4 regions of the Streptomyces sp. NPDC001904 genome follow, and region 1 is predicted to be linked to each of the others. Evidence: riboswitches for the same ligand, from Rfam matches in the RefSeq annotation. Region 1 holds a riboswitch; each other region holds the start of a gene.

Evidence for each region. Region 1 has a riboswitch for cyclic di-AMP ahead of ABT127_RS11245 (peptidoglycan DD-metalloendopeptidase family protein). Riboswitches for the same ligand answer to the same signal wherever they lie in the genome.
Region 2: linked by a shared signal. The riboswitch ahead of ABT127_RS28310 (M23 family metallopeptidase) and the one ahead of ABT127_RS11245 (peptidoglycan DD-metalloendopeptidase family protein) in region 1 are both predicted to bind cyclic di-AMP.
Region 3: linked by a shared signal. The riboswitch ahead of ABT127_RS13095 (C40 family peptidase) and the one ahead of ABT127_RS11245 (peptidoglycan DD-metalloendopeptidase family protein) in region 1 are both predicted to bind cyclic di-AMP.
Region 4: linked by a shared signal. The riboswitch ahead of ABT127_RS16630 (M23 family metallopeptidase) and the one ahead of ABT127_RS11245 (peptidoglycan DD-metalloendopeptidase family protein) in region 1 are both predicted to bind cyclic di-AMP.

Annotation. Positions count from the first base shown of each region.
Region 1 covers NZ_JBEOYI010000005.1:411,273-416,373, forward strand. Annotated here, with positions in the region: gene ABT127_RS11235 (TetR/AcrR family transcriptional regulator) at 23-640, shown strand; gene ABT127_RS11240 (SGNH/GDSL hydrolase family protein) at 725-1,510, opposite strand; gene ABT127_RS11245 (peptidoglycan DD-metalloendopeptidase family protein) at 1,731-2,477, opposite strand; cyclic di-AMP (ydaO/yuaA leader) riboswitch at 2,481-2,653, opposite strand; gene ABT127_RS11250 (tyrosine-protein phosphatase) at 3,035-3,835, shown strand; gene ABT127_RS11255 (DUF6126 family protein) at 3,855-4,001, opposite strand; gene ABT127_RS11260 (helix-turn-helix domain-containing protein) at 3,998-4,606, opposite strand; gene ABT127_RS11265 (aspartate aminotransferase family protein) at 4,692-5,101, opposite strand, start outside.
Region 2 covers NZ_JBEOYI010000021.1:28,702-33,802, forward strand. Annotated here, with positions in the region: gene ABT127_RS28305 (GntR family transcriptional regulator) at 1-563, opposite strand, end outside; gene ABT127_RS28310 (M23 family metallopeptidase) at 800-1,588, opposite strand; cyclic di-AMP (ydaO/yuaA leader) riboswitch at 1,601-1,761, opposite strand; gene ABT127_RS28315 (M16 family metallopeptidase) at 2,013-3,380, opposite strand; gene ABT127_RS28320 (M16 family metallopeptidase) at 3,398-4,747, opposite strand; gene ABT127_RS28325 (DNA gyrase/topoisomerase IV subunit A) at 5,001-5,101, shown strand, end outside.
Region 3 covers NZ_JBEOYI010000006.1:360,292-365,392, reverse strand. Annotated here, with positions in the region: gene ABT127_RS13120 (8-amino-7-oxononanoate synthase) at 1-747, shown strand, start outside; gene ABT127_RS13115 (DUF397 domain-containing protein) at 731-955, opposite strand; gene ABT127_RS13110 (helix-turn-helix domain-containing protein) at 1,015-1,866, opposite strand; gene ABT127_RS13105 (ATP-binding protein) at 2,152-2,610, shown strand; gene ABT127_RS13100 (DUF6328 family protein) at 2,618-3,109, opposite strand; gene ABT127_RS13095 (C40 family peptidase) at 3,197-3,670, opposite strand; cyclic di-AMP (ydaO/yuaA leader) riboswitch at 3,674-3,797, opposite strand; gene ABT127_RS13090 (hypothetical protein) at 4,210-4,518, opposite strand; gene ABT127_RS13085 (ATP-dependent Clp protease proteolytic subunit) at 4,526-5,101, opposite strand, start outside.
Region 4 covers NZ_JBEOYI010000008.1:332,514-337,614, forward strand. Annotated here, with positions in the region: gene ABT127_RS16615 (alginate lyase family protein) at 1-243, shown strand, start outside; tRNA gene ABT127_RS16620 (tRNA-Met) at 291-364, shown strand; gene ABT127_RS16625 (PP2C family protein-serine/threonine phosphatase) at 522-1,631, shown strand; cyclic di-AMP (ydaO/yuaA leader) riboswitch at 1,847-1,983, shown strand; gene ABT127_RS16630 (M23 family metallopeptidase) at 1,995-3,035, shown strand; gene ABT127_RS16635 (aldo/keto reductase) at 3,180-4,133, shown strand; gene ABT127_RS16640 (PrsW family intramembrane metalloprotease) at 4,162-5,101, opposite strand, start outside.

The DNA of each region.
Region 1 (5,101 bases):
CTCGAACAACTAGGGTTGCCCGGTGACCAGAGTCCGGTTGAGCGTGGCGGAGCGGCGGGCGGAACTGCTGCGGGCCGCCATCGAGCAGATCGAGGTGCGCGGAGTGGCCGCCGTGCGCATCGCCGACGTGGCCTCGTCGCTCGGGGTGAGCAACGCGCTGGTGCTGTACCACTTCTCGACGAAGGAGCAGCTCGTCTCGGCCGCCTTCACCCACGCCGCCGAGGACGACCTGGCCCGTCTCCGCAAGCTGCTCGGCCGGCGGACCACCGCGCTGAAGCGGCTGCGGGCCGCCGTGCGCTGGTACGCGCCCACCGGCCAGGCCAAGGGCTGGCGGCTGTGGATCGAGGGCTGGGCCGCCGCCCTGCGCGAACCCGCGCTGCGCGAGGTCACGCGCGATCTCGACCGGCAGTGGAAGGCGGCCCTCGCCGAGGTCGTCGCCGAAGGCGTGGCTGCGGGCGAGTTCCGCTGCCCCGACCCGATGGGCACGGCCCTGCGCCTGACGGCCCTTCTCGACGGCCTCGCCGTGCAGATGACGACGTACGGGGGCGCGGTGTCCCGGGCCCGCGCCCAGGAGTGGGTGGACGAGGCACTCGCCCGCGAACTGGGCCTTGAGCGAGCCGAGTTGACGTCCAGGAGCTGACCGCGCTCCAGCACACGAGCCCGAGGGGACCCAGGACCCTCAGGACACCTGAAGCACCTTGGCCGCTTGGGACGCCCGGGACGTCTAAGAAGCGGACTCCAGCTGCAGCTTGATCTCGTGCGGGTCGAGGAACCCCTTCGCCTGCGCCCGGTCGCCGGAGGACTCGCCGCGCAGCCGGCGCCCGATCCACGGCACCAGGAACTCCCGTGCCCAGTGGATGTCGTCGCGCCGGACGGCGAACGTGCCGCGCGGCGGCAGCAGCGGCCAGGACTGCTCGGGGTCGGCGGGCACCTCGATGCCGAGGGCCTGGCCGGCGCGCAGCGCGACCCGGGTGTGTCCTTCGGCGGCGAGGTGCAGCCGGTCCTCGTCCCAGGCCCTGCGGTCCTGGATGGACTTGAGCGACCACAGGTCGAGCATCGCGCAGCCGTGGCGGTCGGCGATGGCCCGCACGTGCATGTTGTACGTGGCGATCTTGCCGCGCAGATGCTTGAGGACGGCGACGTCACGGGTGTCGAAGCCGGTGGCGACCAGGACGGTGCCCGCGGCCTCGGTCAGCCGGACCACGGCCTTCTCGAAGCGCTCGGCCACGTCGTCCGGGTCGGTGCCGGGCCGGATGATGTCGTTGCCGCCCGCGACGAAGCTCACCAGGTCCGGGGCGAGCTCGACGGCGCGCGGGATCTGGTCCTCGATGATCTGGTCGATGAGCTTGCCGCGTACGGCTAGGTTCGCGTACTGGAAGGTGTCCTCGGGGGCCCGGTCGTCCAGGAGGACGGCGAGCCGGTCGGCCCAGCCGACGAAGGTCCCGTCGGGCCCGGGATCCCCGACGCCCTCGGTGAAGCTGTCTCCCACCGCGGCGTACGAGCGGATCAGGCCGCTGTCGTGCGTGTCCGTCGCGTCGGCCTGGTTCGCTGCGTCCGTGAGTGCTCTCGATTCGTTTGCCACGACCACACATCTTTCACCCCCGGGTGTGACCTACGCGACCGTAACCAGGGGTTGACGAGTGGTGACAAAACACACCCGACCCCCAGGGAATATCTGGGAGCCGGGTGTGATCCGTGTGCCGCGTGGTGCGGACGGGGGGGCGGACGGGTCAGATGCCGACGCCGTGACCGCGCAGGTACGCGACCGGGTCGACGTCCGAGCCGTAGCTGGCCGTCGTGCGGATCTCGAAGTGCAGGTGCGGTCCGGTGACGTTGCCGGTCGCGCCGGACAGCCCGATCTGCTGGCCCGCCGTGACCGTCTGACCGGCGGAGACGCCGAGCGAGGACAGGTGCGCGTACTGGGCGCAGTAGCCGTCGGCGTTCTTGATGACGATCTGGTTGCCGTACGCGCCGCCGTCGCCCGCCGAGACGACGGTGCCGTTGGACACGGCCTTGACCGGGGTGCCGGTGCCGACGATGAAGTCGGTACCCGTGTGGTAGCCGCTGGACCACATGGCGCCGGACGAGTGGTACTGGGTGCCGACGGAGCCCTCGACGGGCTTCACGTAACCGGAGCCGGTCGAGGTGGCACTGGCCGTGGTCGCCGTGGCCGTACCGCCCGCGCCGCCGACGGTGAGCTTGACACCGGGCGTGATCAGGGACGCGTTGGCGCCGATGACGTTCTTGTTGTCCTTGTAGAGCTGCTGCCAGCCGCCGTCGACGTGCTGGCTCTCGGCGATCTTCGCCAGGGTGTCGCCGGACTTCACCGTGTACGTGGTGGTGCCGGAGTCGGCGGCCTGCGCTCCGGTGGCACCGATGAGGGGCAGCGCGAGTGCGGCCCCTCCGACAGTGGCGAGGGCGGCGGCGCGGGTGGCGCGGCGGGTCTTCGGACGGCGGTGCTTCGCCTGTGCGGACATGACGCTTTTCCTCTCCGTCGCCTGCGAGGTGAGCTGTCGGGTTCGGACTGGAGATGTCCGGCCGGATTCCGGGAAGAGGACCGGCTGCACCCCGAGCCACGTCGGGAAATCCCTCGGCGGCGTACTGCCTGTGGGTCCCCCGCTCCTGCCGTCACGGGTCGTGGTGGGAATTCCGGGCGGCGGCAGGACTAGGCGTTCCGTCCGGTGTGATGGGTGACCGTAAGGCAGCGGAACCTGCCGCGACAAACAGCGAATTCGCTTTCCGGGGTTTCTCAGTGATCATTTGAGGGATTCCTGTGTGACCCTGTGTCGCCGTCACGCCTTTACCAGCGCCATACCTGCGGGAATTCCGCCGCTCGCCATTCCCGGAAACCGCCACGCACCGTCACCGCTATGAGCCCGCTCACGCACAGGTCCACAATCTCCGTTCACTTACGGATAGTTGGCGCGAAACTGGACAAAACAGACGGATGGTTGCCCGGGGAATCGATGTCGTATCGTCAGACGCAGGCCCACCGGCGAGCGGCGCCGGCGCGCCCGATGCGGAGGAGCCCCACGTGACGCAGCACGCCCCGTCCACCGAGCCCGAACTGACCGCAGTGCGCAATTTCCGCGACGTGGGCGGCCTTCCGACCGTGGACGGCGGACACGTACGGCCCGGCGTGCTCTTCCGCAGCGGTCACCTCGCGCACGCCACCGCCGAGGACGCCGCGTTCCTGACCACGCTCGGGCTGCACACCGTCTTCGACTTCCGCAACGCGGCGGACCAGAAGCTGGAGGGCGCCGACGTCGAGCTGCCCGGCGTGCGCAACGTGAACCTGCCGCTGTCCGACCCCGCCGACGGCGCCGAGTTCTGGAAGATGGTCCGCGACGGCGACACCGACCAGCTGCGTGCGCTGCTCTCCGACGGGCGCGGGGCGCAGCGCATGATCACCTCGTACCGGAGCATCATCGGCGACCGCACCGCCGAGCACAGCCGGGTGCTGCACGCGATGGCCGACGACAGCACGCCCGCCCTCATGCACTGCGCGGCCGGCAAGGACCGGGCGGGACTGTCGATCGCCGTGACGCTGCTCGCTGTCGGCGTCGAGCGGGACGCCATCGAGGCGGACTACCTGAAGTCGAACGAGAAGCACCGCCGCTACAAGGTCCGCCGCAACGGCACCACCCCGGACGACGCCTACTCCCCCGAGGTCATGGAGCTGCTCGCGCCGCTCTTCGACGCCCGCGCCGAGTACCTGCACGCGGCCTTCGAGACCATCGAGCAGACGTGGGGCACCACCGACCGCTACTTCGCGGAGGGCCTGAAGCTGGACGCGGCCGCCCGCGACCGGCTGCGCGAGCGCCTCGTCGTCTGATCCGTCCGGAGGGTCCGCCTCAGCGGTTCCCGCCCAGCGTGAAGAGCAGGTAGACGAACGCGGCGAAGGCGTGTCCCACGAAGACGTAGATCAGGACCCGCACCCAGATGCCGCGCGGCAGCTTGTCCTCGATGTCGCGGCCGCCCGGCCGTTCTGCGTCGCTCATGACATGCCTCCCAGGCACAGTGCGGTCGTCGGGCTCTGCAGCAGGGTGTGGACGAAGAGGAGGTCGGACCCGCCGGTGTCCGCGGCCGCGATGCGGTGCGGGGTGAGCGAGTCGAAGTGGGCGCTGTCTCCCGGTCCGAGCCGGTACGAGGTGTCCCCCAGGCGCAGCCTCAGCCGCCCTTCGAGGACGTAGAGCCATTCCTCGCCGGGGTGGACGCGCACGATGTCGCCCTGGGCGCCGTACGGGACGTGCACGCGCAGCGCCTGCATGCCGCGGCCCGGGGCGCCGGCCTGGACGTAGGTCCAGCCGCCCGCCTCGGTCGGCTCCATGGTCCCGGCGCGCACGACGGAGTCACGGTCGGCGGGGGCCTCGCCGAGCAGTTCGGAGACCGTCGTACCGTAGGTACGGGCGAGTGCGAGCAGCATCGGCAGCGAAGGCTGACGCTGTCCGGTCTCCAGCCGGGAGAGGTGGGCCGGTGACAGGCCGGCCGTGCGGGCCGCGGCCTCCAGGGTGAGGGAGGCACGGCGGCGCAGGGCGCGCAGCTGGGGCGCGACAGCAGGCAGCTCCGGGGGTTCCGGAGCCTCCTCGGGGAGGGCGGGGCTCATACCGTCGATTCAGCCAGAGCCCTGCCCGAGAGGCAACTTTATTGCCTCAGAGGCAAGCCCCTGAGGCAATCGGACCTCGCCCCGGTCAGCGGATGGCGACCGCCTGCTTCACCAGGGTCTTCCCGAAGTCCCACATCAGCCCGCCACCGCCGTGCGCGTCGTCCATGACGGCGGTGAACGCCTCGACGAACCGGTCGACGTCCGCCTCGTCGAGGACGAGCGGCGGGATCAGCTTGATGACTTCGAGATGGTCGCCGGAGACCTGGGTGAGGATCCGGTGCTTCTGCAGCAGCGGCACCACGACCATCTGCGCGAACAGGCCCTTGCGCGCGGCCTGCAGCATGGTCCAGCGGCTGCGCAGCTTCAGCGACTTGGGCCGGCCGAACTCGATCCCGATCATCAGGCCGCGGCCGCGCACGTCGCTCAGCAGCTCGTAGCGGTCGATGAGCGCGGCGAGCCGGGTCCTCAGCAGGTCGCCCATGGCCCGGGCGTTCG
Region 2 (5,101 bases), on a different contig from region 1:
GCCCGCTCGGCGTCGCCGCGGGCCACGGCGTCGACGATGGCCCCGTGCTCGGACCAGGAGTCGGCCGGCCGGGGCGGGGTCTCGACCGCGTACATCCAGGCGATCTTGTACCGCAGCTGGGTCAGCAGGGTGATCAGACCGGGGCTTCCGGAGGCCTGGGCGAGCGTCTCGTGGAACCAGCCGCCCAGGGAGCGCAGATCCTCGTTCTGCCCCCGCCTGGAGCGCTCCTGCCCGAGCCTGACCAGGCCGCGCAGCACTTTGAGGTGGGCCTCGGTGCGGCGCTGGGCCGCACGGGCCGCGCCCAGCGGTTCGAGCAGCATACGGATCTCCAGGAGATCGGCGGCCTCCTGCTCGGTGGGTTCGGCGACGCACGCGCCCGCGTGCCGCCGCGTGACGACGAACCCCTCCGCCTCCAGGGTGCGCAGCGCCTCACGGACCGGAACGCGCGAGACGCCGTAGCGCCGCGCGAGCAGTTCCTCGGTGAGCCTGCCGCCGCGCTCGTAGACACCCGCGACGATGTCGTCGCGGATCGCCGTGCATACCGAGTGCGCGGGAATGCGCATGACCCGACCTCCGCCTTAATCCCCGCGAAACGCGGTCGATTGACGCCCGTACAAACGCGATTGACCTCCGGTCAGCGCGCTTGACCGACGACTCTATTCCACCGCGCTTGAATTTCCGACGGCAGGCCGGAATCCAGGGATATTTTTTGGACACCGGAGGTCTGCTCGGGACAGGCGACGCGAAAGCCCCGGCTCGGCGAGCCGGGGCTTTCGGAGGTGGGTCGGGCGTGGGCGCGTCAGACGTTCACGCCGTGCGAGCGCAGGTACGCGACGGGGTCGATGTCCGAGCCGTAGTCGGGACCGGTGCGGGCCTCGAAGTGGAGGTGCGGGCCCGTGACGTTGCCGGTGGCGCCCGAGAGGGCTATCTGCTGGCCGGGGGTGACCGACTGGCCGACGGAGACGCCGATGGACGACAGGTGACCGTACTGGGTGTACGTACCGTCGTTCATCTTGATGACGATGTTGTTGCCGTACGCGCCGCCCCAGCCGGCCTCGACGACGGTGCCGGAGCCCACGGCGTGCACCGCGGTGCCGGTGGCGGCGTGGAAGTCGATGCCCGTGTGGCTGCCGGAGGACCACAGACCGCTGCTGGCCTTGTACGCGGTGGAGACGTACGAGCCGGAGACGGGCGCCACGAAGGAGTTGAGGCGCTTGCGCTCGGCCTCCCGGGCGGCGCGCTCCTTGGCCTCGCGCTCCTTCTTGGCCTTCTCCTCGGCCTTGCGCTTGGCCTCCTCGGCCCGCTTCTTGGCCTCGGCCTCCGCCTTCTTCTTCGCGGCGGCCGCGTCGGCGGCCTTCTTCTGGGCGGCGGCCTGGGCGTCGATCTGGTCGGCGAGGGAGTCGCCGATGGAGACGGCCTGCGTCAGGTTGTTCTGCTCCGGGGCCGCGGTGTCCGCGGCGAGCGCGGGGGCGGCGAGGCCGCCGACGACACCGGTCGTGGTGAGCGCGGCGACACTCGCGACCTGTGCGGTGGTACGCGTGATGCGGCTCGGACGACGGTGCTTCCCGGTGGCACGGGTGAACGCCATGGAGAGGCTGATCCTTTCCTTCCCTCTCGCCTACCGGGTTAGCTGACGGGTTCGGAGCAGGAAGGTCTCCTACGGGCAACCCCCTTGCGGGAGGAGCCCGATTCACCCCAGGGACTTCGGTGGGTCCCCGGCTCCCCCGGCTCGCGCCTTGGGGGACTCGGCGATGACTGTCCGGTGACGCGGGCGCGGCACTGGTGCGGCGGACAGCCGGACCGACGCTAAGCGGGACATCTTTTAATCAACAAACGGATCCCGGCTTTTGTCGCGCATGCCACAGGGCAGACACGCAACCTCCACACCATTTCGGACATATACGAAGCGAGGTGATCGCGTTTGCTCACGTGAGGGACATCACGGACACGCCGGAGCCCCGGCGACCTCACGGGTCGCCGGGGCTCCGATGCGGTGCGGCGCGGTGTGCCGATCAGCCGGTGACCACGGTCACTTCGCCGATGCCGAGCGCCCTGACCGGCTCCTCGATCTGCGCGGCGTCGCCCACGAGGACCGTCACCAGACGGTCCGCCGGGAAGGCGCTCACGACCGCCGCCGTGGCCTCCACGGTGCCCGTCTCGGCGAGTTGACGGTACAGACGGGCCTGGTAGTCGTCGGGCAGGTGCTGCTCGACCTGGTCGGCGAGGGTGCCCGCGACGTTCGCCGCGGTCTCGAACTTGAGCGGGGCCACCCCCACCAGGTTCTGCACGGCCGTGTCCCGCTCGGCGTCCGTGAGGCCCTCCGCGGCCAGCGTGCGCAGCACCTTCCACAGGTCGTCCAGCGCGGGGCCGGTGTTCGGGGTGTCCACGGAACCGCTGATGGCGAGCATCGCGGCGCCCGTCCCGTCCGGCGCGGAGCGCAGCACCTGCGCGAAGGACCGCACCCCGTAGGTGTAGCCCTTCTCCTCGCGCAGGACCCGGTCGAGGCGCGAGGTGAGCGTGCCGCCCAGGCAGTACGTGCCGAGGATCTGCGCGGCCCACACCCGGTCGTGCTTGTCGGGTCCGATGCGGCCGATCAGCAGCTGGGTCTGCACGGCGCCCGGACGGTCCACGATGACGACGCGGCCGGTGTCGTCGGCCGTGACGGGCGGCACGGGGCGCGCCTCCGCGGTGTTCCCGGTCCAGGCGCCGAGCGTGTCGGCGAGCAGGCCGTCGAGATCGACGCCGGTGAGGTCGCCCACCACCACGGCGGTGGCGGTGGCGGGGCGTACGTGCTTCTCGTAGAAGGCGCGGACCGCCGACGCGTCGATGGCGGCGACGGTCTCCTCGGTGCCCTGGCGCGGGCGCGACATGCGCGCGTCGGCCGGGAAGAGCTGCTTGGAGAGCTCCTTGGCGGCGCGGCGGGCCGGGCTGGCGCTCTCGTGCGGGATCTCGTCGAGCCGGTTGGCCACCAGGCGCTCGATCTCGCTGTCGGCGAAGGCGGGCGCCCGCAGGGCATCGGCGAGGAGGGCGAGGCCCTTGGGGAGCCGGGAGACCGGCACTTCGAGGGAGACCCGGACGCCGGGGTGGTCGGCGTGCGCGTCCATGGTGGCGCCGGCGCGCTCCAGTTCGGCCGCGAACTCCTCGGCGGAGTGCTTGTCGGTGCCCTCGTTGAAGGCGCGCGCCATGATCGTGGCGACGCCGTCGAGGCCCTGGGGCTCGGCCTCCAGGGGCGCCTCCAGATTGACCTCCACGGCGACGACCTGCTGGCCGGGGCGGTGGCAGTGCAGGACGGTGAGGCCGTTGTCGAGCGCGCCGCGCTGCGGGGCGGGGAACGCCCAGGGCTTGGCCGCACCGGGCTGCGGCTGAGGGTGGAAGTCCATGCTCGCGAGCTGCTCGGTCACTGGCCCGCCTCCTCGTCGTTCGCTGCGGTCTCGTCGTCGGCCTCGGCGGGGCCCGTGGGCTCGTACACCAGGACCGCGCGGTTGTCGGGGCGCAGGCGGGCCTCGGCGATCTCCCGGACCTCCTCGGCGGTCACGTCGAGGACACGCTGCACGGCGGTGAGGGCGAGCTGCGGGTCACCGAACAGGACCGCGTAGCGGCACAGTTCGTCGGCGCGGCCCGCGACGGTGCCGAGCCGGTCCAGCCACTCGCGCTCCAACTGGGCCTGCGCGCGCTCCATTTCCTCGGGGCTCGGCCCCTCCTCGGCGAACCGGGCCAGCTCCTCGTCGACGGCCGCCTCGATGACGGGCACCTCGACGTCGCCGGACGTCTTCACGTCCAGCCAGCCGAGGGAGGGCGCGCCGGCGAGCCGCAGCAGGCCGAAGCCGGCGGCGACCGCGGTGCGGTCCCGTCGCACGAGGCGGTTGTACAGCCGCGAGGACTCGCCGCCGCCGAGCACGGTCAGGGCGAGGTCGGCGGCGTCGGACGCGCGCGTGCCGTCCGCGGGGAGCCGGTAGGCGGCCATCAGGGCGCGGGCCGGCACCTCCTCCTCGACGACCTCGCGCAGCTGCTCGCCGATGACGTCCGGCAGGCCGCCGTCGCGCGGGGCGGGCTTGCCGTCGTGGGCGGGAATGGAACCGAAGTACTTCTCGACCCACGCGAGCGTCTGCTCGGGGTCGATGTCGCCCACCACGGAGAGCACCGCGTTGTTCGGCGCGTAGTACGTGCGGAAGAAGCTCCGCGCGTCCTCCAGCGTGGCGGCGTCCAGGTCGGCCATGGAACCGATGGGCGTGTGGTGGTACGGGTGGCCCTCGGGGTACATGAGGGCGGTCAGCTTCTCGAAGGCGGTGCCGTACGGGACGTTGTCGTAGCGCTGCCGGCGCTCGTTCTTGACGACGTCGCGCTGGTTCTCCATCGACTCGTCGTCGAGGGCCGTCAGGAGCGAGCCCATGCGGTCGGCCTCCAGCCAGAGCGCGAGCTCCAGCTGGTGGGCGGGCATGGTCTCGAAGTAGTTCGTGCGCTCGAAGCTCGTCGTACCGTTGAGCGAACCGCCCGCGCCCTGGACCAGCTCGAAGTGGCCGTTGCCCGACACCTGCTTCGAGCCCTGGAACATCAGGTGCTCGAAAAGGTGAGCCAGACCGGTACGGCCCTTGACCTCGTGGCGCGAGCCGACGTCGTACCAGAGGCAGACCGCCGCGACCGGGGTCAGGTGATCCTCGGAGAGCACCACGCGCAGGCCGTTGGCCAGCCGGTGCTCGGTCGCTGTCAGGCCGCCGGAACCGGCCTCGGCGGTGGCCGTGTGACCCATGGGCATGTACGTCCCTTCGATCGCGGAAAGTGCAGAAGTGCTGCCAGTCCTGCCACTGTATGCAAGCGTGCTGACCCCTGGCGAAGTTCCCGCCCGGGCTACGCCGTAAGCGAGCACACGGCCCCCGGAAGCGCCCCGTACCGCGCGGTACGGACGGGTCGCGAGCAGCGTTGTCAGTGGCGCGGTCCACAATGGTCCGCGACAGTTCCCGTTTCATGTACCCGTTCATGTTGGTGAAGGAGCCGCAGCAGCGATGGCCCGCCGCAGCACGAAGACCCCGCGACCCGATGACGACGCTGCCTTCGAGGAGAGGATCCTCGACATCGACGTGGTCGACGAAATGCAGGGCTCCTA
Region 3 (5,101 bases), on a different contig from region 1:
ACCACCCGCGTCGTACCGCACGCCGATCCCGAGGCCGTCCGCGCGGCACTCGGCACGCACGACGGCCCGGCTCTGGTGGTCAGCGACACCGTCTTCTCGGTGGACGGGGACCGCGCGCCGCTCACCGAACTGAGTTCCGTGGCACAGGAGTTCGGGGCCGGTCTGATCGTCGACGACGCGCACGGGCTCGGTGTCCTCGGGGCGGGCGGGCGCGGCGCCCCGTACGCGGCGGGTCTCGCGGGCGACCCCGGGACCGTCGCCACCGTGACCCTCTCGAAGTCGTTCGGCAGCCAGGGCGGCGCGGTCCTCGGACCGGCACCGGTCATCGAGCACCTCGTCAATGCGGCGCGTACGTTCATCTTCGACACCGGCCTCGCGCCGGCCGCCGCCGGTGCCGCGCTCGCGGCACTGCGACTGCTGCGCCGCGAACCCCGGCGGGCGACACGGGCCCGCGAGGTCGCGGCGACGCTGCATCAACTCCTCACCGATGAGGGCCTGTCGGCCGTTCGCCCGGAGGCGGCGGTGGTCTCGGTGCGCGCACCCTCGCCCGACGAGGCGGTGCGCTGGGCCGCGGCCTGCCGGGCGGCGGGACTGGCGGTGGGCTGTTTCCGTCCGCCCTCGGTGCCGGACGGTGTCTCACGGTTGCGGCTGACCGCCCGCGCCGACCTCACCGACGAGCAACTCGCCGAGGCGGTGCGGGTGATCAGTCGAACGGCTCCCCGGGGCGCGGTCAGCGCAGGGAGCTGAGGAACCCTTCCCAGGCGGAAGGCGCGAACAGCACGGCGGGTCCCGCCGTGTCCTTGGAGTCGCGGACGGCCAAGAGGCCGGCCGTGGACCCCGAAGGCAAGGGGGCCGTCTCGACGCAGTTGTTGGCGCCTGTGCTGTAGCTGCTGCGCCGCCACCGCGCGCCGTTCAGCGACATGCTGTCGGAAACGTACCGAGGCAGTGCATTCATGGTGCCTCCCTGACGCAGTGCCGGAGCGTGACGGAGCGTCGGCGGCCCCGCACACCCGGCTATCCGGCGATCTGTGCGATGAACTCGAGCGAGTCCTCGGGCGAAAGAGCGTGTCCTTCAAGAGCTTCAAAGGCGTCCGTGTACGCCTTGAGGTCTTCTTTCCGCTCGAGGTAGAGACTACTCGTCAAATGGTCGAGAACAACCACATCCAGATCAGTTGTGTTCGGAAATGAGAACACAACGAAAGGCCCGGTGATACCGAGGTGCCCACCTGCTGAGAAGGGAAGCACCTGAATCCGGACATGCGGCAGCCTGGCCACCTCGGCCAAATGTGCCAATTGCCTTTGCAGAATGTCTTTTCCGCCCACTTCGCGACGGAGTACCGCCTCGTCGAGGATGGCCGTCAACTGAAGGGGCGTCTGCGAACGCAGCACCTCCTGTCGCGCGAGACGCACTTCCACCAGTGCCTCGATGTGCCCCTCGGACATGCCGCCGAGAACGGATCGCGTCACCGCGTAGGCGTACTCCGGCGTCTGCAGCAGCCCCGGCACGACGGTGTTCTCCAGCGTCCAGATCCGGCATGCCTGTGACTCCAGGCTGATGAAGTCGCGGTACGCGGGCGGCAGCAGACCGCGGTACGCGTGCCACCAGTGGTGCCCGCCGACATCCTCCGCCCCCGCCAACGCCACCACGAGCTGACGTAGTTGGGGGTCCTTCGCGTCGAAGGCGTCGAGCAGACGGAGTACGTCCGACGCCTTCACGCCGCTGCGTCCTGTCTCGATCCGGCTCACCTTGGACTGGTGCCATCCGACGAGTCGCGCGGCCTCACCACTGGTGAGCCCGGCGCCCACGCGCAGCGCGCGCAGTTCGGCACCCAGTTTGCGGCGACGTACCACGGGACCGTACTTCATGCTGACTCCTCTGCCCTTCGGGCCGCGCGGCCGCTCTCCCTCCCGGCCCGTGCGGGGACGGCTCCTGAGCAGACGGTAGAGGAACCGGCGTGCGCTCGCCCAAATACGGTCTACCGTCGCAGAGTTCACCGCTTCGGGCGACAGATATATGCATATCTTGGGGGATCGCCACCCTGGAAGCGCATCCAAGTGGCACGCTGGCGCGAAGCAGTAGCCGGGGCCGGTGAAGTGATGCATCCGCGGCGGGCGGTCGAGCGGCCCCGGCAGGAAAGGGACGACTTCGCCATGGCAGACCACCAGGAAGCATCCGTCACACTGCCGAGCGATCCCGCGTCGGTCTCCACGGCCCGGAGGTACGTGAGCAACGTGCTGACGGAGTGGGGCATGCCGGGAGACGGTGACACGGCCGACACGGTCCGGCTGATCGTTTCCGAACTCGCGACGAACGCGGTGCAGCACACCCGCGGCCTGTCGCCCACCTTCACCGTCGAGCTGGAACTGGAGCGGGACGAGCGGCTGCGGATCGGCGTGACCGACAGCCACCCCCGCTATCCCAAGCGGCTGCCCGCCGCGGTGCAGCAGGACAACGGACGGGGCATGGTCATCATCCGCTGTCTGACGGCGGAGTGCGGCGGCAGACTCTCGGTCTGCCCGACCCCCGAGGGCGGCAAGACGGTGTGGATCGCGCTGCCCTGGAGAAGCGCCCTGGCCGGCGGAGACCCCCACCCGGCCCCGATCGGCTGAGCGCCGGTCAGCCGGACCCCTCCTCGCCCGCGGGCCGCCCGGCCAGCGAGCGGCGGAGCACCCCGGGCAGCACGCCCCACAGGCCCGCGCACACCAGGAACGTTCCTGCGCCCGCGGCGATGCCGCCGCCCCGGCCGACCGTCACATCGACCACCAGCAGCACCGAACCCGTGAGCGCGAGGGAGAGGGCGGCCATGCCGCACGCGGCGAGCCGTGACGAGACCCGGACGATCCGGGTCTTCGCCCCCAACTGGAACAGCACCCGGTGCACCGCGGCGGGCGCCATCAGCAGTGCGGCCGCGACGACCGCGAGGAGCAGCGTCGTCACATAGGTGGCGCGCTGCACCGAGTCGAGCGTGGGAAAGCGCTGCGTGAACGCGAGGGTGAGCAGAAAGGCGAACAGGAACTGCACGCCGGTCTGGGTGACCCGGAGCTCCTGCAGCAGCTCGCCGAAGTTCCGGTCGGCCCGCTGCAGCGGCGTCTCGTTCCGTTCGTCCATGCGGTGCGCGTACCCCTTCCGGCCGATCGAGGCATGGTGGCGGGCCTGGCGCCCGGCCCGTCACCACATCCTGGCCGAGGGCGAGCGTCAGCGCACTCGGCCGTACCAGACGCTCTTGGTCCAGATCTTCTGCAGGCGCACCACGTCCCCGGTCTTCGGGGAGTGCCAGATGCGTCCCTTACCGGCGTAGATGCCGACGTGGTAGACGCTCCGGCCGGAGTGGAAGAACACCAGGTCGCCCCGCTTGCGCTGGGACCCGGACACATGGCGGGTCTTGTTGTACTGCTGCGCGGCGGTGCGGGGCAGCTTCTTGCCCGCTCGCTTGAACGAGTACAGCGTGAGCCCCGAGCAGTCGAACCGGTGCGGGCCGGTGGCGCCCCACTTGTACGGCGCCCCCTTCTTCGAGGCCGCGACCTGGAGAGCCTTGGACGAGGCCACGGCCGCCGACGCCTCGGGCGCGGCGCCGGGGACCAGCAGCCCGGCGCTCGCGACGGCGAGGGTCAGGGCCGAGGCGGTGCCGGCCCGGGTCAGCAGCGAGGGGACACGATTGAGCGCGGACATGCGCAACCCTTCGTCAGCCGCCTGCGAAGGATGACCTGTCGGGTTCGGGCTGGCGAAGATGCCCGGCCGCTGGACGCGGCTTCACCCCAAGGACTGCTCGCAGCGGTTGCTGCGGCGGCCCGTCGTGCCTGGGTCCTCCACTCCTGCCGATCCACTCCTGTCGACCTGACATCCGGGCGGCGGCAGGACTCGGCGTCCGCACGGACCGCCCCGCCGCGGCGGCGGGGGCTTGTCGTCGGAGGGATCTTGACCCACCTCTGCGGTGAAAACCGAGCTGAACCGGCGGTAAGTGAGGCTCCTCACGCTTGACCCGTTCAGGTGGACAGTGCGGCTTTCGGGGCCCGGCGGCCATGCTCGACCATGCCCGCACCAGGCACGGAACCGGAAATTCCGGTGTCGGCCTACCGCCGTCGCGCAACTCTTGCGGTCTCCAGCGTCTACTCATATCTACGCCATCCGGCGGTACCCCATCTGGCCCGTTTCGCCGCGGCCGCGGACGACGTGGCCGCCGAGGGGCGTCCGGCGACTCCAACTGACTGTCAGGTGGCGTTTTCTGGCGGCAAGGTGACTGCCTTCGTTCGTCTCTCGCCGTCCAGGACGCGCAGCGCCCGCGCCAGGGTCTCCGCGTGCACCCGGCTCTCGCCCCGCTGGTGCATCAGGGCCAGGGCGTCCCGGAGCGCCACCGCCCGGGCGACGAGCGCCTGGGCCGCCCGCAGGCCCCGGTAGGTGTCGTCGCCGCGCGCCGGGTTGATCCGCGCCAGCAGATCGACGACGGCCAGATAGCCGTCCACCAGCTCGCACTCGGCGCGGGTCAGCGCGGGCAGCGGCGGCAGTTCGGGCGGATACACGGCCGCCTCACCTCGCGCCGGGTGCGCCGTGCGTGGTCTTGCGGCTCTGCAGCACGTGGTCGACCAGGCCGTAGTCCAGGGCCTGGTGGGCCGTGAGGACGGTGTCCCGCTCGATGTCCGCGCTGATCCGCTCCGTCGGCCGGCCCGAGTGGTGCGCGAGCAGTTTCTCCAACCGTGCCCGCGTACGCGCCATTTCACGGGCCTGGATCTCCAGGTCGGTGGGCTGCCCCTGGGCCGGCTCGGGCAGCGCGGGCTGATCGAGCACCACCCGCGACCCGGGAAGCATCATCCGCTTGCCCGGCGCACCGGCGGCCAGGAGCACCGCGGCGACGGACGCGGCCTGCCCCAGACAGGTCGTCGCCACCTCGCAACTGACGTACCGCATCGTGTCGTAGATCGCCGTCATGGCACTGAACGAGCCGCCGGGGGAGTTGATGTACAGCGCGATGTCCTGCTCCGGCGCCGTGTGTTCGAGGTGCATCAGCTGCGCCATCACGTCGTTCGCCGACGTGTCGTCGATCGGCGTCCCGAGCATGACGATGCGCTCTTCCAGGAGCTTGGAATAGGGGTCGAGGGTGCGCTG
Region 4 (5,101 bases), on a different contig from region 1:
CTGCGGGCCGCGCTGGAGTTCCACTCCAAGTACCAGCTCGGCGCCGCCGCCCCGTCCTGGCTGTGCGGCGGCAAGGTGCAGCGGGACATGGGGCCCGACACCGAGGTCGGCCTCAGCCACCTGCGCGGCCGTCTCAAGATGGACCTCCCGCAGACCGAGAAGCTGACCCGCAAGGAGCGGCCCGAGGGCACCGACGACCTCTTCGTGGCCTGGGAAACCCTGACCCACGCGACCGCCGCCTGACGGATTCGCGTTCTGCCGCCCTCATGACGTAGAGTCGGGTTCACCGACGCGGGGTGGAGCAGCTCGGTAGCTCGCTGGGCTCATAACCCAGAGGTCGCAGGTTCAAATCCTGTCCCCGCTACTGAAGGCCGAGGCCGGAATCTCATCGAGATTCCGGCCTCGGTCGTTTCCGCGCGTCCGCCACCCGTACGGACCACACCAGGTCGCCGCCGCCGCGCTCCCCGGGAACCCTTGACGAGACGCCGGAAACCGGGCGCGGACGTGTCAGGAGACGAGCGGTGGGGAAGCGCGGAGGACGGCACAGATCGGTCGCGGACAGCAGCGGTACGCGGTGGTTCCTGCGGGCGCTGCCGGTCCTGCTGATCCTGGGCGGCGCCTGCTACGAGTACGTCACCCCCTCCGGCTTCTCCGGGGCCCCGCTGTTCAGCGCGGCGCCCCTGGTCACCGCCCCGTTCTTCTCGCTGCGCAGCACGGTCCTGGCCGGGCTCGGGTCGGTCCTCGCGATCCTCGTCGTCCACTTCAGGTACACCCAGCGGGTCGGCACCGACATCGTCACCGAGATGGCCACCGTGGCCACCGTCTGCGTGCTCGCCTGCTTCATCAACCAGATCGTGCGGCGCAGCAACGAACAGCTGGACTCCGCCCGGCGGATCGCCCAGGCCGCCCAGTTCGCCGTTCTGCCCGAACCGGCCGACCGGATCGGCGGCCTCGCCATCGCCGCACGCTACGAGGCCGCGCAGGCCGGCGCCTTCATCGGCGGTGATCTGTACGCCGTCCAGGACACTCCGCACGGCGTGCGCATCGTCGTCGGGGACGTGCGCGGCAAGGGCATGGGCGCGGTCTCCGCCGTCGCCGTCGTCATCGGGGCGTTCCGGGAGGCCGCCGAGCAGGAGGGCAGCCTGGAGGCGGTCGCCCTGCGCCTGGAGCGGGCGCTGGCCCGCGAGGGCACCCGGCGCGACGGCATCGACGACTTCGAGGGCTTCACCACCGCCGTGCTCGCCGAGATCCCGCACGGCGAGCAGCGCGTCCGCATCGTCAACCGCGGCCACCCCGAGCCGATCCTGCTGCTCGGCGACGGCACGGTCCGGACGATCCCCGTCGTCGACGGCGTGGGCGCGCTGCCGCTCGGGATGGGCGAGCTCGGCTCCTGGCCGGACCGGGTCGCCGAGGCCGAGTTCCCCGGCGGGGCCACGCTGCTGCTCTACACCGACGGGCTCTCCGAGGCGCGCGACGCCGCGGGCGTCTTCTACGATCCGGCGGCCCGGCTGTCCGGGCGGATCTTCCCCGGGCCGGAGGAGCTGCTCCTCTCCCTCGCCGCGGAGGTGCGCGCGCACACCGGTGGCGGCGCTACGGACGACATGGCTCTGCTCGCGGTGCGGCGGCCGTGACTCTCCGCAGACGCTGCCGATAACAATTGACGAACCGTCAGAACAGTGGCCGGTTCACACCGCCGGTCAAGTCGCCCCTTTCCGGCCGGTCCTGACCCGATAAATCCCGGCCCAGGACGTGAACGATCAGTAGGAACAGCTTGGAATTACTGTCTGCTGTCTATTAACGTTCGATAACGCAGCGCGGTCGTCCCAGCCGTCACCAGCGACGGCTCCGCGCGCACGCGCTTAATCCCGCAAGGGAGCCGGGGAACCACCAACTTGGGGTGAATCGGGCATCTTTGGGTGCTCGTAGGAGACCTTCCTGCTCCGAACCCGTCAGCTAACCCGGTAGGCGAGAAGGAAGGAAAGGAGAGCGCCCCCGTGGCGTCGAACCGGCCTGCCCCCGAGTTCTCCTCAGTGAAGGATCCGTCGACCGACGCGTTCGGCCCCCAGCCCGAGAGCTGGGAGGAGTGGAACCCCACCGAGGAGTCCGTCCGCCCCGTCCGCGGCAGGCACCGCGTGGCCCGGCAGCGCGGAGGTCTCGCGCGCAGCTCCACCGTTCTCGGCGTCGGCGTGATCGCCGCCGTCGGCGCGGGCGGCATCGCCACCGCGCAGGGCGGCAAGCCCGCCGTCCACATCTCCATGCCCGACCTGTCCGCCGTCAAGGACTCGCTGCCCGAGGCCACGTCGCTGCCCGGTGTCGGCGCGCTCATATCCGACGGCTCCGAAGGCGCTGACGGCTCCGACGCCACCGCCGCCCCGCTCACCACGGTCGGCAGCGGGACGTCCGACGCGGGCGAGGCGCTGCGCACCCGGATCCTGGCCCAGGCCGAGACCCAGCAGGACGCCGCCGACGCCGCCGCCAAGCAGGCCGCCGAGCAGGCCGCCGCCGAGCAGGCCGCCGACGAGGCCGTCGCCAAGAAGGCGGAGGCCGACAAGAAGGCCGCCGCCGAGAAGAAGAAGGCGGAGGAGGAGGCCAAGAAGAAGGCCGAGGCCGAGCGCCTCGCCAAGCTGGCCAAGAGCTACAAGCTCCCCGTCGCCTCCTACACGATCACCGGCACCTTCGGGCAGCCCGGCGCCATGTGGTCCTCCGGCTACCACACGGGCCTGGACTTCGCCGCTTCCACGGGTACCCCGATCTACGCCGTCCACTCCGGCACCGTCACGGAGGCCGGCTGGGCGGGCGCGTACGGCTACCGCACGATCATCACCCTCGACGACGGCACCGAGCTGTGGTTCTGCCACCAGTCGTCGATCAACGTCAGCGCCGGCCAGAAGGTCTCCACCGGCGATGTCATCGGCCGCGTGGGCGCCACGGGCAATGTCACCGGACCCCACCTCCACCTGGAGGTCCACCCCGGCGGGGACGCCACCGGCATCGACCCGGCCGCATGGCTGCGCGAGCGCGGCCTGACCCCCTGAGCAGCCGGTTCGTCCGCGTTCTCTGAACTCCGGCGGTCCTGGCGGCAACCCCCCGACGCCAGGGCCGCCGGTTTTGCCTGTCCTTGAAGCGCGTACCGCCCGGATCATGGAATGCCGTGCTCCGGAAGGGCGTTGAAACAGGGCATGACTTCTTCTGTTCTGCGCCCCCTCGGCTCCTCCGGCCTCGACGTCTTCCCGCTCTGCCTCGGCGGCAATGTGTTCGGCTTCACCGCCGACGAGGCCAGCAGCTTCGAGGTGCTCGACGCCTACGTCGCGGGCGGCGGCAACTTCATCGACACCGCCGACTCCTACTCGGCCTGGGCGCCGGGCAACAAGGGCGGTGAGTCCGAGACCCTCATCGGCCGGTGGGCCAAGGCCCGCGGCCGGCGCGACGACGTCGTCATCGCCACCAAGGTAGGCCGCCACCCCGACTTCCCCGGCCTGCGCGGCGACAACATCAAGGCCGCCGCCGACGCCTCGCTGCGCCGCCTCGACACCGACTACATCGACCTCTACTACACGCACTTCGACGACGACGAGACCATCCCGGTCGAGGAGATCATCGGCGCGCTCGACGAGCTGGTGAAGGCCGGCAAGGTACGGCACATCGCCGTCTCCAACATCTCGCCGGAGCGGCTGCGGGAGTCCCTGGACTTCTCCGACCGCGAGGGACTCGCCCGCTACGTGGCCATCCAGCCGCACTACAACCTCGTCTCGCGCGACACCTACGAGGGCGAGCGACAGGACATCGCCTCGCGCGCGGGCCTGGGCGCAGCCCCGTACTGGTCGCTGGCCTCCGGCTTCCTGACCGGCAAGTACCGGCCGGGTGTGAGCGTCGACAGCGTCCGCGCCGACAAGGCCGGCGGGTACCTGGAGACCGAGCGCGGGCAGCGCGTCCTCACCGCGCTCGACGAGGTCGCGCAGGCGCACGGCGCCGAGGTGGCCACCGTCGCCCTCGCCTGGCTCGCCTCCCGGCCCACCGTCACCGCGCCGATCGCCTCCGCGCGCACCGCCGCGCAGCTGCCGGCCCTGATGGCCGTCGCCGAGCTGGAGCTGACCGAGGCCGAGCTGGCCCGGCTGACCGAGGCGTCCGCCTGAGGCCCCACGCCCTAGGGCGACACACGCCCTAGTACTGATACGGGTTGTACGCGGGGCCGCCGGTCATCGGCGGTACCGCGTACACCGGTGGCCGCCAGACCGGGACCGGGGCCGCCGCCCGTGAGCCGTACGCGAGGGCGGGGCGTGCGGCGGCGCGCAGCTCCCACAGGGCGTCGAGCAGCTCCCGCTCCCGTACGACGAAGTCGGCGCCGGCCCGGCCCCTGCGGCCCCGGCGCCGCAGCAGGGCCAGCGACGTCGCGTACGACTCGTACGCGGCGACGGACTCGGCGGCCGGCCGGCCGCCGTGGTGCGCGGCGAACTCCCGCGCCAGGCGCCGCGCCTTCAGCGAGCCGAGCGCGAACGGCTCGGGCGGGGTGAACCAGCCCGCCGCCACGTACGCGGGCAGCTCCTCGCGCACGGTGCGCAGTTCGCGCTGGCGCACGTACACCGCGAGCCAGGTGATCAGGCCGAACACCGGCACCATGAAGGCCGCGTAGACGGCGAAGAAGCCGTACTCGCCGAGCGACGACGAGCCGTTCCAGAAGGCGTGCATGCCCATCGCGCAGAGCAGGCCCGCCAGCGGCAGCAGGAAGCGGCGGACCCGGCCCCGGTCGCGCGCGGTGACCGCCGCGATGCCGAAGCCGATGCCGGTGAGCACCGTGAAGAGCGGGTGTGCGAACGGAGACATCACGATCCGCACGAAGAAGGTGGCGGCGGTGACCGAGCTGAGGCCCGGTCCGGTCCCCGCCAACTGGTCGGTGCCGAAGGCGTTCCCGAGGTACAGGATGTTCTCGGTGAACGCGAAGCCGGTCGCGGTGATCCCGGCGATCACGATGCCGTCGACGACGGAGTCGAAGTCCCGTCTGCGGAAGAGGAAGACCAGCAGCACGGCCGCGGCCTTCGCGGATTCCTCGACGATCGGGGCGATGACGGTGGCGCCGAGGGTGTCGGCGCCGGTCGGGTCGGCG